2 regions of the Streptomyces sp. NPDC051219 genome follow, and region 2 is predicted to be linked to the other one. Evidence: riboswitches for the same ligand, from Rfam matches in the RefSeq annotation. Region 2 holds a riboswitch; the other holds the start of a gene.
The links. A riboswitch is a leader RNA that binds a small molecule or an ion and turns the genes downstream of it on or off. The one in region 2 is predicted to bind S-adenosylmethionine.
Positions count from the first base shown of each region.

Region 1: it holds a riboswitch for S-adenosylmethionine, as region 2 does, so the genes downstream of both, AB0M62_RS04560 (aminotransferase class V-fold PLP-dependent enzyme) here and thrC (threonine synthase) in region 2, are expected to answer to the same signal.

Region 1 covers NZ_JBFBAS010000002.1:390,637-394,661, forward strand. Annotated here, with positions in the region: gene AB0M62_RS04560 (aminotransferase class V-fold PLP-dependent enzyme) at 1-1,383, opposite strand, end outside; SAM riboswitch class IV at 1,547-1,663, opposite strand; gene trpD (anthranilate phosphoribosyltransferase) at 1,771-2,835, opposite strand; gene AB0M62_RS04570 (ubiquinol-cytochrome c reductase cytochrome b subunit) at 2,967-4,025, opposite strand, start outside.
Region 2 covers NZ_JBFBAS010000001.1:110,041-114,065, forward strand. Annotated here, with positions in the region: gene AB0M62_RS00575 (trehalose-6-phosphate synthase) at 1-357, opposite strand, end outside; gene AB0M62_RS00580 (glucosyl-3-phosphoglycerate synthase) at 436-1,374, opposite strand; SAM riboswitch class I at 1,560-1,702, shown strand; gene thrC (threonine synthase) at 1,720-3,021, shown strand; gene AB0M62_RS00590 (MoaD/ThiS family protein) at 3,063-3,338, shown strand; gene AB0M62_RS00595 (cold-shock protein) at 3,716-3,919, shown strand.

The DNA of each region.
Region 1 (4,025 bases), on a different contig from region 2:
CTGGGCCGCGCCGCGGTCCGGGACGCAACGGCCGTCCTCGGTGCGGTAGTTCCACTGCGCACCGTCGGCGACCAGTTCCTTCACGGCCCGGACGAAACGCTCCACGTGCTCGTCGGGCGTACCCGCGCCGAAGCTGACCCTGATCGCGTTCGGCGAACGCTCCCCGGGGCCGTCCTCGGGGGCCCCGCACTCGCCCGGCTCCTGCTGCTCGCTGCCCAACAGGGTCCGCACCAGGGGGTGGGCGCAGAACAGGCCGTCCCTGACGCCGATCCCGTACTCCGCGGAGAGCGCGGCGGCAAAGTGCGAGCTGTTCCAGCCGTCGACCACGAACGAGATGACACCGACCCGCGGGGCGTCGTCGCCGAACAGCGAGAGCACCCTCACCCGGGATACCACGGCCAGTCCTTCGCGGACCCGGGCGACGAGCCGCTGCTCACGGGCGACCAGAGAGTCGAAGCCAGCCTCGGCCAGCGCCTTGCAGGCCGAGGCGATCGCGTACACGCCGATGACATTGGGCGAGCCGGCCTCGTGGCGGGCAGCCGTGGTGTGCCACTCGACGTCCATCCCGCCGTCCGCGCGCCGGGCCACCGTGCGGCTCGCGCCGCCGCCCGCGAGGTACGGCTCGGCCTCTTGCAGCCAGTCCGCGCGGCCGGCGAGCACGCCGGCACCGAACGGCGCGTACAGCTTGTGCCCGGAGAAGGCGACCCAGTCGACGTCCAGCTCGGCGATGTCCACCGGGTGATGGGGTGCGAGCTGCGCGGCGTCCAGCACGATGCGGGCGCCGTGAGCGTGGGCCGCGGCGGCGAGCTCCTTCACCGGCCACAGCTCGCCGGTGACGTTCGAGGCGCCCGTGACGCAGACGAGCGCGGGGCCGTAGGGGTCACGGTCGGCGAGGGCCCGCTCCAGTGTCCCGACTGCCTCGGCCCGCGTGCGGGGCGCGTTGAGGTAGTTCACCCGGGCGCCGCGCCACGGAAGGAGGGAAGCGTGGTGCTCGGTCTCGAAGACGAAAACCTGGCAGCCGGCCGGGATCGCCCCGGCGAGCAGGTTGAGCGAGTCGGTGGTCGACCGGGTGAAGACGACCTGGTCGTCCGCACGGCAGCCGAGGAACTCCGCGACGACGGCGCGGCTGCTCTCGAAGAGGTCGGTCGACAGCTGCGAGAGGTAGCCGGCGCCCCGGTGCACGCTGCCGTAGTACGGGGCGTACGCGGCCACGTCGTCCCACACGCGCTGGAGGGCCGGGGCGCTGGCGGCGTAGTCGAGAGCCGCGTAGGGGACCTCGCCCCCCGTGACGAGCGGAACGGTGACGTCGCGGCCCAGAACGGGCAGCGGTTCCGACGAACCGGGGCAAATCAGCTGCTCGGCGACAGTGGTGCAGACAGACATGGCGAACTCCCGTGAAACGCAGGCGAGATCACTGCACGGCCGCACGAAGGGCTGCATGCAGGAAGGAAAAAGAGGTGTGCGGAAGTGGGGCGGAAAGCCCTATCGCATTCGCTTGCTCACGAGACAGCTCCCTCAAAGGACCAGGACCCCTGGCGGTTCGAGGGGTCCGCGCTTGCCGTAGACCTCACTGCCTACGACCTGGTCTTCACCCGGGGCACCCCGCCACGGACGGAGGGTTGCCGGACAGCAAGCCGGGGCCTGAACGCTGTCACTCATGACCTGTGCAGCATCTTGCCACATGATCTTCGAGGCGCAAGGCGGAGTCCACTTCCTGAGACCGCCCAGCTCGCGGACTCGGACCCCGCCCTCGCGCTCACACACTCGCCGCTACGAGTTACTGGCTGCCACCCAGCGCTCGAGCGTGCGCAGGGCCGCGCCCGAATCGATGGACTCGGCGGCCTTGGCGATCCCGGCCGCGATCTGGTCGTTCAAGGAGCCGGGTCCGGGGTCGAGCGCCACCAGAGCCGCCGCCGCGTTCAGCAGCACCGCGTCCCGCACCGGTCCGGTCTCGCCGCCGAGAAGCCTCCGGGCGACATCGGCGTTGTACGAGGCGTCGGCGCCGCGCAGCGCCTCCACGGGCACCAGCTCGATCCCCACGTCACGCGGGTCGAAGGCCTCTTCGCGGACCTCGCCGTCCCGCACCACCCACACCCGGGAGGTGGCCGTGGTGGTCAACTCGTCGAGGCCGTCGTCACCGCGGAAGACGAGCGCGGAGGAACCGCGCTCCGCGAGGACACCCGCGACGATGGGCGCCATCCTGACGTCCGCGACTCCGGTCGCCTGCGCGCGCACCCGGGCCGGGTTGGTGAGCGGACCGAGGAAGTTGAAGGTGGTGCGAATCCCCAACTCGCGGCGTGCGGCCGCGACATGACGCAGCGCCGGATGGAACTTCACGGCGAAGCAGAAGGTGATGCCCGCTTCGCCGGCGACCTCGGCCACCCGTTGCGGCGTCAGTTCCAGATTGACGCCGAGCTTCTCCAGCACGTCCGACGCGCCGCTGGCCGACGACGCGGCGCGGTTGCCGTGCTTCACGACCTTCGCTCCGGTACCGGCGACCACGACGGCCGACATGGTGGAGATGTTGACGGTCTTCGCGCCGTCCCCTCCGGTCCCGACGATGTCGACCGTCCGGCCGGGTACCTCGATCAGATTGGCGTGCTCGTACATCGTACGTACGAGTCCGTTGATCTCCGCGACCGTCTCCCCCTTGGCCCGCAGGGCCACCGCGAAGCCGGCGATCTGGGCGTCGGTGGCCTCTCCGCGCATGATGCGGTCCATCGCCCAGGCAGTGTCGTCGGCGGTCACATCGGTGTTGCTGAGGAGCGCGTCGAGCACGCCCGGCCAGCTGCGGGCCGCCACGCTGTCGCCGCCTGCCGGGGTCACAACGTTCATGGTCCGCTCCTGGGGTCCACAGCCGAATAGAGGTGCCTCCACCCTATCCAGCGCCGGTTACGGCAAAGAGCCCCGTCCGGTGATCGGACGGGGCTCCAGCCGTGGCGACCGCCACGAGCGGTCAGGTGGGATCAGTGGTGGCCGTGGCCGCTGTTGATCTCCTTGTACTCCTCTGCCGTCACCTTCTCGTACTGGCTGTCCTCGCCGTAGAAGCCCTTGCTCAGCTTGGCCCGCAGCTTCTGCAGGCCCTTGACCTTGCGCTCGACACCGTTCTCGTCGACCGTGGGGCCGACCTCGACCGGCTTGTACTGCTCGTGCGCGGTGAGCGTGTACAGCTGCGACTGCGGCAGGGGCTCGTGGACCTCGACGAACTCACCGTGCGGCAGGCGCTTGATGATGCCGGTCTCGCGGCCGTGCAGCACCTTTTCCTTGTCACGCCGCTGCAGACCCAGGCAGATCCGCTTGGTGATGACGAAGGCGATGACCGGGCCGACGAAGAAGCCGATCCGGGCGAACCAGGTGATGTTGTTGATCGACAGGTGGAAGAACTGCGCGAACATGTCGTTGCCGCCCGCGATCAGCAGGATCGCGTACCAGGTCAGCCACGCGACACCGAACGCCGTACGGGTCGGGGCATTGCGCGGGCGGTCCAGGATGTGGTGCTCGCGCTTGTCGCCGGTGACCCAGGACTCCACGAACGGCCACACCGCGATCGCGGCCAGGACCAGCGGGAAGATCATCAGCGGGATGAACACGCCCAGGGCGAGCGTGTGGCCCCAGAAGTTGATCTCCCAGCCGGGCATGGCACGGATCAGGCCCTCGGAGAAGCCCATGTACCAGTCGGGCTGGGCGCCGGTGGACACATGGTCCGGACGGTACGGTCCGAGCACCCAGATCGGGTTGATCGTGGCGATCGCCGAGATGACCGAGAGAACACCGAAGACCAGGAAGAAGAAGCCTCCGGCCTTGGCCATGTAGACGGGCAGCAGCGGCATGCCGACGACGTTCTTGTTGGTCCGGCCGGGACCCGCGAACTGCGTGTGCTTGTGGTAGAAGACCAGGATCAGGTGGGCCACCAGCAGGCCCATCATGATGCCGGGCAGCAGCAGGATGTGGATCGAGTAGAACCGGGCGACGAAGTCGCCGCCGGGGAACTCGCCGCCGAAGAGGAAGAACGACAGGTACGTGCC
Region 2 (4,025 bases):
CACGGGCTCCAGCGGGGTCTGGTAGAGCAGATGGTGGATAAACCAAAGCGTGGAGTTGGCGACCCCGTTGTACGCGTCGGTGTAGACGCCGGGATTGATGTCCAGCATCCGGACGCTCTGTCCGCCGGTGTCGGCCGGGTCGAGGGACCCGCCGGTGCGGCGAGCGGCCTCCCGGTCGCCGTCTCCGAGGGCCGCGCAGACCCACACCGCCTCTGTCTCCGGGCCGATGGACGACAGGCCGGAGACGAGCCCGCCGCCGCCGCGCCTGGCGACGAGCGAGCCGTCCTCACCTAGCGCGTACGACACCGGGCCGCGGTTGGAGGCGACAAGGACCTGGGCACCGAGCAGGGAAGCCATGACGCGAACCTAGCCCGTCACGGAAACGCTCAAACGTACGGAAGAGGACACTTACACCGCGCTCCCCACGCCGCGCCCCTATGCGGCGCGCCGCGCCGCGTACTCGCGGATGTCCAGCATCGGCGGCCGCTCCTCGGTGTCCACGGCGTGAGTCTGCGGTACGAACCCCTCCGCACCCCGCTCGAACTGGGTGAGCGCCGGCCGCACCAGATGTCCGCGTGAGAGCCGCAGCTGCGCGGTCCGGTAGATCGCTGCCGCCATCCGGCCGAGCGCCTGCCCGTCCTGATGGCGGTGGACGCGTTCGCCGACGTCCACCTGCGCCATCGCGTCCAGGCCCACGGTGTGCAGCGAGTCGACGAGCAGACCCAGCTCCACGCCGTATCCGACCGGGAAGGGCAGCCGCTCCAGCAGCGAGCGCCGCGCCGCGTACTCGCCCCCCAGCGGCTGCACGAACCCGGCCAGCTGGGGCCAGTGCAGGTTCAGCAGGGGCCGGGCCACGAGCTCCGTCACCCGCCCGCCCTGGCCCGCGGCGCCGGCCAGCGGCCGGTCGTACATCGCCTTCACGAACTGCACGTCCGGATCGGTGAGGAGCGGCCCGACGATCCCGGACACGAAGTCCGCGGAGAAGTCCTTCAGGTCGGCGTCGACGAAGCAGACGAGGTCGCCACCGGTCACCAGCAGCGAGCGCCACAGCACCTCGCCCTTGCCGGGCACGGCGGGCAGCCGCGGCAGGATCGTGTCGCGGTGTACGACCCGCGCGCCGGCCGCAGCCGCCACCTCGGCGGTGCGGTCGGTCGAACCGGAGTCGACGACCACCAGTTCGTCGACGAGCGGGACGGCCTCCATCAGCTCGCGGCGGATCACGGCGACGATGTCGCCGACGGTCTCCTGCTCGTTGAGCGCGGGCAGTACCACGCTCACCGCGGTGCCACGCTTGGCCGCGATGAGCTGGTCGAGCGGGCGGTCGGCGGCGGACCAGGAACGCCGGCGCAGCCAGCGTTCCACCTCTTCCAGCACGTGCGCGTCTCCTTGACCGTATGAGTCGTATGAGCCGGCCCGGTGAACCGTTGATCCATCTCGCGGTTCGGACGACTGTCTCAACCGTCCGGGCCTTCGGTTACAGTCTTGAACAACGCGGACGACCCTCGCATGCCGGGGGTCGATACGCACACAAACGCCTGGGCCCGTGCCCAGTGCCATACCGCTCATCCAGAGGGGCAGAGGGAAACGGCCCGTTGAAGCCCCGGCAACCCTCCAGTCGGTCTCGCATATCACCGCGAGGCTCCCGGCTAGGGAAGGTGCCAATTCCGTCTCGTGGCGAAGTGCGCCACGGGGAAGATGAGGAGAAAGGGCCTCGCCTCCATGGCTGTGCAGACTGTTGCAAACAACACCGATTCCGCGGACTCCGCGAACGCTGTCGACCTCGGGCCCGCTGCAGCCCTCTCCTGCCGCGAATGCGGTGAGCGTTTCGGACTCGGACCGATCTTCGCCTGTTCGTCGTGTTTCGGGCCGCTCGAAGTGGCTTACGAACTGCCGAGCGGCGACCCCGATGCCCTGCGCAAGCGGATCGAGGCCGGACCCGACAACATCTGGCGCTACGCGCCGCTGCTGCCCGTTCCCGCCGACGTGGCCGGGAAGCCGAACCTCAACCCCGGCTTCACCAAGCTCGTCAAGGCCGACAACCTGGCCCGCGCACTGGGCGTGACCGGCGGCCTGTACGTCAAGGACGACTCCGGCAACCCGACGCACTCCTTCAAGGACCGTGTCGTCGCCATCGCCGTCGAAGCCGCCCGCGCCTTCGGCTTCACCACCCTGTCCTGCTCCTCCACGGGCAACCTGGCCGGTGCCGTCGGCGCCGCCGCCGCCCGGTCGGGCTTCCGCTCCTGCGTGTTCATCCCGAACGACCTGGAGGCCGGCAAGGTCGTCATGGCCGCGGTGTACGGGGGCGACCTGGTCGGCATCGAGGGCAACTACGACGACGTCAACCGCTTCTGCTCCGAACTCATCGGCGACCCGCTGGGCGAGGGCTGGGGGTTCGTGAACGTCAACCTCCGCCCGTACTACGGCGAGGGCTCCAAGACCCTGGCGTACGAGATCTGCGAGCAGCTCGGCTGGCAGCTGCCCGACCAGCTCGTGATCCCGATCGCCTCCGGCTCGCAGCTCACGAAGATCGACAAGGGGCTGAAGGAGCTCATCGCGCTGGGCCTCGTCGAGGACAAGCCGTACAAGATCTTCGGCGCCCAGGCAGAGGGCTGCTCCCCGGTCTCAGCCGCCTTCAAGGCCGGTCACGACGTGGTCCGCCCGGTCAAGCCGGACACCATCGCCAAGTCGCTCGCCATCGGCAACCCGGCCGACGGCCCGTATGTCCTGGACATCGCCCGCCGCACGGGTGGCGCGGTCGAGGACGTCGACGACACGCGGATCGTCGAGGCCATCAAGCTGCTGGCGCAGACGGAGGGCATCTTCGCGGAGACGGCGGGTGGCGTGACCGTCGGCGTCACCAGGAAGCTGATCGAGAACGGTCTGCTCGACCCGGCCCTCACCACCGTCGTCCTCAACACCGGCGACGGCCTGAAGACGCTGGACGCAGTCGCGCCGACCACCGGACCGACCGCGACGATCCGCCCGAGCCTGGACGCGTTCCGCGCCGCCGGCCTGGCCTGAGTCCCCGCCCGTAGCCCCTGCTTCCCGGAAGGCAGCACCGTATGAGCGTCAATGTCCGTATCCCGACCATCCTCCGCACCTACACGGGCGGCAAGGCCGAGGTCCCGGCGGAGGGCGCGACCCTCGCCGAGGTCATCGAGTCCCTGGAGAAGAACCACCCGGGCATTGCCGCGCGTGTGCTGGACGACCAGGGCAAGCTGCGCCGCTTCGTGAACGTGTACGTCAACGACGACGACGTCCGCTTCGAGGGCGGCCTCGCGACGGCGACCCCCGAGGGGGCCGGCGTCTCGATCATTCCGGCCGTCGCCGGAGGCTGATCGCACTCGGCGTTACCTGAATTGCCCCCTCCGCAATAGAAGCGGAGGGGGCAATTCTGCATGATTGAGCGCGGTAGAGTTGGGGAAGTCCCCCTCGCTGTTTGTGCCCCGTGCATATGAGAACGCGACAAGGTGGGGTCAAAGTGTTCGTGGCGATTGCGGCATAGATTCCCCTATGTCCGGCCCGACTTGCCCTGGAATATGGGGAATTCACCGCATTTAAGTGTTCAGCCGTGCCCAGAATTCTCGTCGGATTGACCTGTTGCAGACAGCGCATGAGCAGATACATTCAGCCGCGGTCGACGCGTTCCGGCGAGGTCAGACCCGGGTCCGCGAAGTGCGGGTCTGTGCAAGGGCCAGTAATAGGGGAGTTAGGCATGGCTCAGGGCACCGTCAAGTGGTTCAACGCGGAGAAGGGGTACGGCTTCATCGCGGTCGACGGTGGTGCGGATGTTTTCGTCCACTACAGCGCGATCCAGATGGACGGCTACCGCACCCTGGAAGAAGGTCAGCGAGTCGAGTTCGAGATCTCGCAGGGCCAGAAGGGTCCGCAGGCGGACATGGTCAAGCTCGCCGTCTGATCTCGGCGCGACCGGCCACCGACGCACTCACGCCGAGGGGCCCGTATCCCACCAGGGATACGGGCCCCTCGTGCGTCCGGGGTGCGTCCACGACCCGCGCGGGGCG